Regions from separate parts of the Vibrio sp. SCSIO 43137 genome, predicted to be linked through region 3. Evidence: riboswitches for the same ligand, from Rfam matches in the RefSeq annotation. Region 3 holds a riboswitch; each other region holds the start of a gene.
The links. Region 3 has a riboswitch for cobalamin ahead of PK654_RS08315 (sirohydrochlorin cobaltochelatase). Riboswitches for the same ligand answer to the same signal wherever they lie in the genome.
Positions count from the first base shown of each region.

Region 1 (3,281 bases), 1.4 Mb from region 3:
TTCATCAGAATCGGTATTCCAGTGTACCGAAATAGGCTCTTTTTTGTGTATTGTAGCCATTAGCTAATACGTAATCCTCATCAAACAGGTTTGCAACCCGCCCTCTGAGAGTAAGGGAGTCCAGAACATCGTAGCTGACAGACAAATCAACCAACGAGTAAGCATCAAGTTTTACCTTGCCTGAAGATGGGTAATCATATCGCGTCCCCTGATATAGATAGCTAATATCAGCCTGCCACTTATCTGCATAGTAAGTGATGTTCCATTTCGCACTCTCTTTTGCTCTTCGTGCCAACTGGCGGTTACTCTCTTTATCTTGCGGATCCATAATATCAATGCTGATGTTGTGGCTAAAATCACCAGTTTCAAAATTGACCAAGAACTCAACGCCCTTGATCTCCGCTTCACCAATATTTTGCGGTGAATAGTTTAACCCCTGAGGCCTCCAGTCAATCAGCTCATCAATCTGGTTTACATAAGCAGCAACACGCCAGTCAAACAGCTCAGCACTGGATTCCAGGGCAACTTCGTAGTTAACGGACTCTTCAGGCTTAAGGGTGGCAACACCCCCAAATGGTGAATATAAGTCGTTAAATGACGGTGCTTTAAAAGCAGTCCCGACATTAGCCGTTAAACGGTAATTCTCATTTACATTCCAGCCACCACCCAACTGCCAGGTAGTATTTCTGCCATAACGCTCATTGTCATCGGTTCTGACTGCACCTTCTATCTGATAGTCATGCTTGTCATAAAGAGAACTCAGATACAATGCGGTATTGTGGCGGGATGTTTCAGTGAAGTTTGCACTTGATTTGGATACATCATCACGATACCAGTCTAGGCCTGCACCGATAGATAAATCGTCATTAACACGATATTGATTAGCAAACAGAAGCGACTTTCTGTCGGTCTGATACAGGGAAACCCCGCCCGGAGTGTGGCTCTTGGCTGAGTCCTGATTGACCGCCAACTGAAGCTTTGAATCAAGAGTATCGTTTTGGAAGTTCAGCGTGCCTGCGACGTTGAAGATACGCTCATCTTTATATCTGTTACCTGCATCATACTCAACTTCACCTTCATGATAAAAAGTCTGTATATCAATGCTGTATTTATCATTAATTTTATAGTCTGCTGAAGCGATAATATCGTCAGATTTATAACCATCATCATCTTCACTGCCGGCAGTATCTGTCACTGAAAAGCCTTCCGTACGTGACTTGTTTGCTGCAAAAGAAGCATTCAGCTTTTCGGATACATTTTTCGAAACGGATATCTGCCCTTGTGAAAATTTATCACTGCCGATACCAACGGCTAAAGCGCCTTCATCACGATCAGTTTTAGTGATGATATTTATTACACCGCCAATAGCATCAGAGCCATAAACAGCGCCTCTGGAGCCTCTAATAAATTCAATCCTTTCTATCGCCACGACAGGAATAGCCGAAACCGATGCAGTACCCGTTGTAGCGCTAGCGATACGGACTCCATCAACTAAAAAAAGAACATGATCCGATTCAGTGCCACGAACAAAGATACTTTGAGATTGCCCATAGCCACCATTAGAGGCGATTTGAACACCCGGCAATCTTCGTAGTATCTCAGATACACTTTTAGCCTGAATGGCATTAATTTCTTCTTTGGTAATAACTTCAACAGGAAGCGTGCTAGTTTGCAGAGATTGCTCAAATCGGGTGGCAGTTACCACCATCGTCTCTACATCTGAAGGGGATTGCGCATAAATATTAGGCGCGGCAAAAAATAGCGACGTAACAGTGGTCGCCAGAACGGTTTTTTTCATTTTTTTCATCCTAAAATCGCGTATATTCCAGTATGTGATTGCTCACTACTTGCTGGCAGGTATTCGGACTTCAGAGCGTTTCAAATCAGTTCGATTTGCCTTCCTTACATCTCACTTCCCGCAAATTGCAGTGTGTCGGTTTCCCGTCAGATGCCCGTTCTCTATTACCGCTGCGCGTCAGTTCTGGATTTTCACCAGATTCCCTGAAAGTTGTTATTCATCAAAAACTATTTCCTGAAGATAACGACCACCAGCGCAAACGATATTAATTATCAGTCTGCTTTCTGTCTAGTGCTAAAATTATCAGCACTGCATGAGAGAATTTCATAACAGTGCTGGACAAGAGATAAGGATTGAATAAAATCTGCGCTCCCTGTTTAAAGTTAAAGGCCGATCGATGACAACACTTGAAGTAAACCCAAACAGCTATCAGCAACAGCTGGACGAGAAAGTAGAACGCTTAACTCAGATGTTTGCTCCATACGATGCGCCTGAGCTAGAGGTTTTTGACTCTCCTATCCAGAACTACCGAATGAGGGCTGAGTTCAGGGTCTGGCATGAGGGCGAAGAGCTTTACTACATCATGTTTAATCAGGAAACCAAGCAGAAATACAGAGTCGATCAGTTCCCGGCAGCCAGCCGCCTGATTAACGATTTAATGCCGCTGCTTATTGAAGCGATGAAGGGTAATGACACCCTCAGACGCAAACTGTTTCAGGTTGATTTTCTCTCTACTTTAAGCGGTGAAATTCTGGTTTCCCTGCTTTACCATCGCCAACTAGATGATAACTGGATTAAAGAAGCAAAAGAGCTGAAACAACGCCTAAACAACGAAGGTTTCAATCTGAACTTGATTGGCCGCGCCCGTAAAATGAAGATCGTTCTCGATCAGGATTATGTGATTGAGAAGCTGAACGTGCACAGTAAAAGCTATATCTACCAGCAGGTAGAAAACAGCTTTACTCAGCCTAATGGTGAAGTTGCACAGAAAATGCTGGAATGGGCAGTAGACTGCACAGAAGATAGCAGTGGCGATTTGCTTGAGCTCTACTGTGGTAACGGTAACTTCTCTCTTGCTCTGGCACAAAACTTTGAACGGGTACTGGCTACAGAGCTGGCCAAGCCTTCTGTAGATTCGGCGCAATTTAATATCGCCGCTAACAAGATAGATAATGTACAGATTATTCGTATGTCTGCCGAAGAGTTTACTGAAGCGATGGAAGGGAAAAGAGAATTCCGCAGGCTAAAGCAACAGAATGTCGATTTGAGCAGCTACAACTGCAATACTATTTTTGTCGATCCTCCACGCTCAGGTATGGACGAAGATACCTGCAAAATGGTGCAGGGCTATGAACGTATTCTTTATATCTCTTGTAACCCGGAGACACTAAAAGAGAACCTGGATATCCTGAAAGAAACCCATACTATCAGCCGCTTTGCTCTTTTCGATCAGTTCCCTTATACCCACCATATGGAGGCGGGT
Region 1 covers NZ_CP116383.1:3,196,641-3,199,921, forward strand. Annotated here, with positions in the region: gene PK654_RS15020 (TonB-dependent receptor domain-containing protein) at 5-1,798, opposite strand; cobalamin riboswitch at 1,836-2,068, opposite strand; gene trmA (tRNA (uridine(54)-C5)-methyltransferase TrmA) at 2,196-3,281, shown strand, end outside.
Region 1: it holds a riboswitch for cobalamin, as region 3 does, so the genes downstream of both, PK654_RS15020 (TonB-dependent receptor domain-containing protein) here and PK654_RS08315 (sirohydrochlorin cobaltochelatase) in region 3, are expected to answer to the same signal.

Region 2 (3,281 bases), on a different replicon from region 3:
GGGCCTTTCTCATGGACCAGATAGCGCGTGTATCGCCTTTTTGTTTAGCAGTCGCAATCACATCAGCATCACTGATAAAACAGTGAGCCGTATTGCCATAAACACTCATACGCTGAGCACTAAGACCACTGGTTATCATGGTGACATCACTAATGATCGGGCACCCCGCTTTCAGCGCTTCAATTCCTGCATCAACGGCACCCTGACTAAAACGGAACAGTTTAGAAAACTCAAAATCACCTGTGGTATGAATCGCCCGCCGCACCACCTGCCACTCGGGTTCGCTAAAGCTGTGGCCGCCGTAAATCTCCTCTATTTCCCGGTCAATAATGGCGAAAGAACCTTCTTCTATTACTCTCCCCTGCCGGGTCATCTGTTTCATTTTATCCACTGTTATTTTCCTTGATTTTCCTGCGGGTTTGGGAAGGCAGCCAGAAGCTGACCGTCAAAATTAATTAATCTGACCTCTACTTCCAGAGCATCCGCCACATAACGACGGGCGTGACCATGGGCTTCTCTGCATAACCTTTCCAGATAAGCCGGATGTTGATCAGTTCCAACCAGCTCAAGTACATGGCGGCCGGTATTTGCCCTTTCGATTTGACTACAGAGTTGTTTCTCTAACTGCTCTTGCCGGGCAATTTGTGCAAGATGGCTGAAATCAATAGCGTGCCCTGACACATGGGTCATCATTCGTCCCGATACCAGCTTTGCCATCTTTCCGATCATGGCAATCAGAGTCACCTTCTCTATCTGGTAGCGCTTGGATGCCCTTAGTCCGACGCCGATAAAATCTCCCGCCTGGATAAATGCCATAGCTGAAAGCTGCGGAAGCAGAGCCATTGCGGCTTTTTCCGAACGGCTTCCTGTGGTCAGCACTAAATGCCTGCTGCCGTTAGCACTGGCTATCTGAACCGACTGACGCACTGAGGCAGCGAAAGCAGAAGTGGAATAAGGTTTTACCGTTCCCCTTGTTCCCAAAATAGAAATTCCGCCTATCAGACCAAGGCGCTCACTGATAGTCTGTTTCGCCACCTCTTCTCCTCGGGGTACAACTATCTCCAGCTCCAGCCCCTTAAACTCTGAATCAGGTTGCGAAACCCATTCAAGCGCTGCCATCTCAAGGATATTCTTTCTCGGTACCGGGTTAATTGCCGCCTCACCTACCGGAAGTTCAAGGCCGGGAAGTGTTACCACTGCGACACCTTTACCGCCTTTCAGGCTAATACCTTCTGCTTTTACCTTACGGGCGATACACTGAATTTCAATGCCGTGGGTACAATCGGGATCGTCTCCGGCATCTTTAATCACACCAGCAATAACCTGCTGTTCACCATGCAAACAGGCAAGTTCAAATGTCGCGTAATCACGATTAGGAAGTTGTATCTCAATTCGGGAAAAGCGCTCCTGATTAACCAGATAGCGTACGGCTGCTCTGGCAGCAGCAGCGGCACAAGCGCCTGTGGTATAGCCACCTTTCAGATCTTTTCTACTTGCTGAGCGCTTTAATTTTCCCACCAGATATCCCATTGCTTTCGTTAACTGAACAACTTTAAGGAACAGGGCAATGGCTTTTGGGCGTGATACAAAAGGATGCAGGCTTAATACCATCCAACTGAATACGTCAAAAGAGAAATGTGTTGCCTTTCGCCATTACACCCTGACATTGAGTTGTCCTATCAACTCCAATAATCTGTGCAGGCATAAACGCAACTTAGATTCAACTTCCAGGTGCTCCCGCCCGGATCATTGGAGTGCAGTGTAGTTAGCAGGCTCTGACTTACAGTTTTCAATATTGGATAACTGTTTACAGTTGCGGGTACAGTTCAGGGTTTTCACCTGATTCACTTTTAAGCTTTATAGGCCCAGTTCACTGACTAGATATATAAAGCACTAACTACTGAAAAAGTTTCTCACAGCACTTGGATGTGTAATTTGATTAATATCAATTTTACTAACACGTAAAAAAGGTGTGCGACGGTTTTTCAATTGCGAAATTTAACTCAGTGAAGGTAGAACTCCTGATACTTCAGGCACCTGAGAGGAGAAGTTCAACATCCGATAGCTCATGGCAAGTTATTGATTAGTTTCTTTTTTAGTGAACATCATCACGATTAAAAACATTTATCGCCAATACCGCTTTTAACTGTAACTTTTACTATGGACTTATAATTAACCCACCAAATTTGCACCATAACTGTACAAAAAATAACTAAGCTTCAGTCAGAAATTAATATATGGATTATTTTGCTGTAATAACGTCCGAAATACATTAAATATACAATTTAAAGACAACTATTATATTCTTGTAATTTAACATTCACATTTTGACGGCTGCTTTCGGCAAATAGTGATTGAAATCAACCAGTTCAGCTTCCACAAAAAGTGTTATGCATTTCAAAAAAATGTCTCATTTTCAATAAAAACTTAAGCGTAAACATAAAGTTTAACTAATATTCGTTGACTTCCTCCGATATTGATTTAAGCTCCTCTTCGGCTAGAAAGAAAAGCTTTTGTTTTAGGATTTACAAGTCGTTGGTCAGCTCATAACTCTCCGCCGTGTTGTATCTAAATAGCAATCTATTTTTTCCACGCTATAAGTAGTCCCTTAAGGGATCAACACAATTTTTATTAGGAATAAAGACTATGTCTAACACAGTGACTGGTACAGTAAAATGGTTTAACGAAACTAAAGGTTTCGGTTTCATTCAACAAGAAAACGGCCCTGACGTGTTCGCACACTTCAGCGCTATCCAAGCTGACGGCTTCCGTACTCTTGCTGAAGGTCAAAAAGTTGAGTTCACTGTAACTCAAGGCCAGAAAGGTCCTCAAGCTGAGAACATCAAACCTGTTTAATCCGGTATTGATACATCGCTAAAGTTTCTATAGCCAGTCATACGACTGGCTATTTTTTTGATTAAGACTTATCGCTAAGTGACCTCAAAATGCAGGATTCAGAGCTGCATTTTGAGATGACTTAACATTTATAATGAGAGTGTTGTTGTGGCCTTAAAACCAACGATTTTCAAGTTTCGTATCGCCCTGACAGATATGAATCGCGACTATTACGATTCACTAAATCTGACTCTGGCAAAGCACCCTTCTGAAAATGAACAGAGAATGATGGCAAGAGTTCTTGCCTACTGCCTGAATGCTCAGGAAGATCTTATCTTCACCAAGGGCTTATCCACCACTGACGAACCCGATATCTGGAAAAAAACACTCGACGACCAAATTGAGCTCTGGATCGATATTGGTGAACCTGATCCAGAAAGGGTAAA
Region 2 covers NZ_CP116384.1:972,462-975,742, forward strand. Annotated here, with positions in the region: gene PK654_RS20300 (precorrin-8X methylmutase) at 1-382, opposite strand, end outside; gene PK654_RS20305 (cobalt-precorrin-5B (C(1))-methyltransferase) at 394-1,611, opposite strand; cobalamin riboswitch at 1,751-1,913, opposite strand; gene PK654_RS20310 (cold-shock protein) at 2,647-2,856, shown strand; gene PK654_RS20315 (YaeQ family protein) at 3,004-3,281, shown strand, end outside.
Region 2: it holds a riboswitch for cobalamin, as region 3 does, so the genes downstream of both, PK654_RS20305 (cobalt-precorrin-5B (C(1))-methyltransferase) here and PK654_RS08315 (sirohydrochlorin cobaltochelatase) in region 3, are expected to answer to the same signal.

Region 3 (3,281 bases):
TTCAAAAATCTTCAGGTAAAAGCGGCTGATATTAATCTCTGTGGCTATATTGTAACTCTGGTTCATACTTGCCATGGCTAAAAGGCCGGGAAGCAAGAAGGTGAGATAGTCGATTCCTTCAACCGTTGTCCCTTTACCCACGCCAAAACCGAACGCCATCAGATAGAGAAAAGGAGGAACAGCACCGGCGAGAACGGTACGCACCAGCTTCTTTCTGAGAATGCTGCATTCGCGGTAATAAATACCTTTAACTCCGTTAAGCATTTTTCAAAAGCCTCTTTCCTGTCATGGTAATAAATGCGTCTTCCAGCGTGGTTTCCCGGATGCTCACTGCGGTTTCTGTAATTTGCTCCAGACGAGTTAATGCCTGCGTTCTGCAGTCAAAAAATTCCTGTTTAAGCTCCTCGCCCTGAATATCGACAACATACTGACCAACCGCTTTTTTAAGTGTCTCAGGGGAACCCTCAGTGATTATCTTTCCCTGCTCGATAAAGATGACTCTGGCGGCCAGCTTTTCAGCTTCTTCAATATAGTGAGTGGTGAGAAATATAGTGCACGCCTGCTGGCGATTAATTTTACTCAGAAAAGCCCACATCTTGCGGCGGCTATGGGGATCCAACCCTACGGTCGGCTCGTCGAGAAACAGAATTTTCGGTTTGTGCATAAGGGCACGGGCAATAACTAACCTGCGCTTCAATCCACCGGAAAGTTTTCCTGCAGGTTTCTTGGCATGATCAGTGAGTTCGGCAAACTCAAGACACTCTCGGATACGCTGGCTTAGCTCTGCACCCTTCATATGATAAAGGTATCCGTGTACCCGCAGGTTCTCTTCAAGGGTAAGTTCCCGGTCAATATTGTTATGCTGAGGAACCACACCAATCAGTTTTTTAAGGTTTACCCTTCGCGGGTGATACTTCTCTCCCTGATAAAGAACTTCACCGCTACTGGGCTCCAGCAGGCCAGTTAACATTTTTATTGTGGTGGTTTTACCGGCACCATTGGGACCAAGGAAGGCACAGATTTCACCCTTATAAAGGGTAAAATCTACTTTATCGACCGCTGTTGATTTATCAAACTGGCGGCTTAAGGCGATTGTCTCAATGATCGGAACAGCTGCGGTTTGTAATGACATAGTCAGGCTCTCTAAAACTGGTAAAAGGGGCCGGCGTCAATCCGGCCCTGCGGACAGTTGTTTATTACTTAAGAGTGATACCTGTGTCTTTAGCAGCATCGGCCAGGTGCTGAAGATAAATTTTCTGAATGTCACTGTTACTGCCAAGACCGGCAAGAACGGGTGTTGTCTTGATTCCGGCATTCGTCAGGGCAATTTTCCACGAATCATCTTCGTCGCCTGCCATATCGTTAGTAGCGTGATCGCCGGCAACCACCATTAGCGGCTTAAGCAGCACTTTTTTAATGCCGTCTCGTTGCAGCTTAGCCAGAAGAGTGTCAAAACTCGGATTTCCTTCCACCAGCCCGACATAAGATGAAACTTGTGGGTAATCTTTGTTTAACTGCTCTTCCAGTTCGTAATAGAGGCCGGTAGAGAGGTGTTCATTGCCGTGCCCCATATAAACAAGAGCCGCGCCATCTTTTTCTGCCTGCATAACGTCAGATTTAAGTGCCTGACTGAGCTTTTCTATATCCTGACCATACTCGTAGGCATGCCCCCAGGTTCCCATCAGCGGCCGGCCAATGGCTACCTTGTTAAACGGTTTATATTTCTGCTTAATGGTTTCAATGGAGGCTAATGCATCTACATAGGCTTTCAGATCGATAAATTCTTCGCCATGGGTTAACAGAGTGGTCTGAACCACAATATCTCTGTAGCCTTCATTTTGGAAATCAGCCATGGTACCGAGAACATTTTTTACCTGATAAAAAGAGTCCGGTACTTCAGGGTGCTCTTTTTTATATTGTTCATCGTTCTGACGCTTGTGCCATTTCTTTCTGATAATGTTTGAAGTAAAAGCAAAGCGAACCGGAGTGTCCGGATAAGCTTTCTGAATTTCCTGCTGAATGCCGATTAGTGAATCTACAGCGGTATTGTAAGTGGTTCCGAATGCAGCCAGTACAATGGCCGACTTCTCTTGTTTTTTCTGTTTCATAGAATTATCTGCATAGACTGGGGCGGATAGAAAGCAGGCTGCTGATATAGACACAAGAGCCTTGGTAACTATTTTTTTAAGCTTCATGGAAAGTCTCCGAAATAACATTTAATTATTAACCTTTCTTTGCTGAGAAAGGTTATTTAGTTTTGCTAATTCAAAAACAGGCAGATGGGAAGTTACGCTCTATTTATTACAAAGAGTTGTATTGTTAATAATTAGAAATCGTCGAGTAACCCGCTCGCTTGTTTTACGGAGAAATTAATCTCCCGTCAAAAGGCAGGTCTCCTGGCTTATGGGTCTTCACTCTTTTGCTATCCTTCCCGAAAATTTCAGTGGATATTGTCGCAAACAGCTCGCCATTTACAGTTGCGGGTACAGCCCGGGAATTACACCCGGTTCCCTTTTCAAAACGTCAATTTCAGTTTCACCTTTAGACTGACCTAGTGTGCCCAGCAAATGGTCTGCTAAACCTGAGATAGGTCAATTTTAAGTTAATTGTCTGAAATACAATTTAAAATTCTTGAGAATGACTGTGATTTTTAACAGTTATTTGAGGGGGCTTACTCAACAGCAACGGATTCCTGTTGGCGGGAAGCCGGTGTGCCGATGCGGCTTTTAATAATGCCTGCCAGTGCCACCACAAGCCAGATAGAGTTAGAGGTAAAGTTTGGCCAGTTCTGATCCATGTAAAGAATCGGGAGAATGGCTATTGGCGCCAGAACATTGACGTAGCGATAATAGTCAAGAGACATACGCTGATTGAGTAGCAGCCAGTAGGCTGCCAGATAAAGCCAGACGGATAACCAGCCAAGTATATCTATAGCTAACTGGTGGGCATTACTGTAATAGGCGATTACGTCTCCCAGCAATAAACCGATAACAACGCCGGCAAACACCCGGCCGTCAAACAGACGCAGATCGGGTACGCGGTTGTAACAAGCGAGAACGCTGACGACTATCCAGACCAGGTTAATAACCGCTATCTGATAGGAGTTGATGCTAACAGAATAGATCACCAAAAACAGACAGCCTGATGCATTAAGAAGATAGTAGAGGCGGTTCTTTTCAATGATATTCAGGCTAAGTAATACAAAGGCGACAAGGTACTGAGCCATTCCGATCCAGCCAATAACGGTCATCAACATCTATTTTTCACTCTCTCATCGACGT
Region 3 covers NZ_CP116383.1:1,786,041-1,789,321, reverse strand. Annotated here, with positions in the region: gene PK654_RS08325 (ABC transporter permease) at 1-264, opposite strand, end outside; gene PK654_RS08320 (ABC transporter ATP-binding protein) at 257-1,132, opposite strand; gene PK654_RS08315 (sirohydrochlorin cobaltochelatase) at 1,197-2,108, opposite strand; cobalamin riboswitch at 2,370-2,558, opposite strand; gene PK654_RS08310 (CBU_0592 family membrane protein) at 2,672-3,256, opposite strand.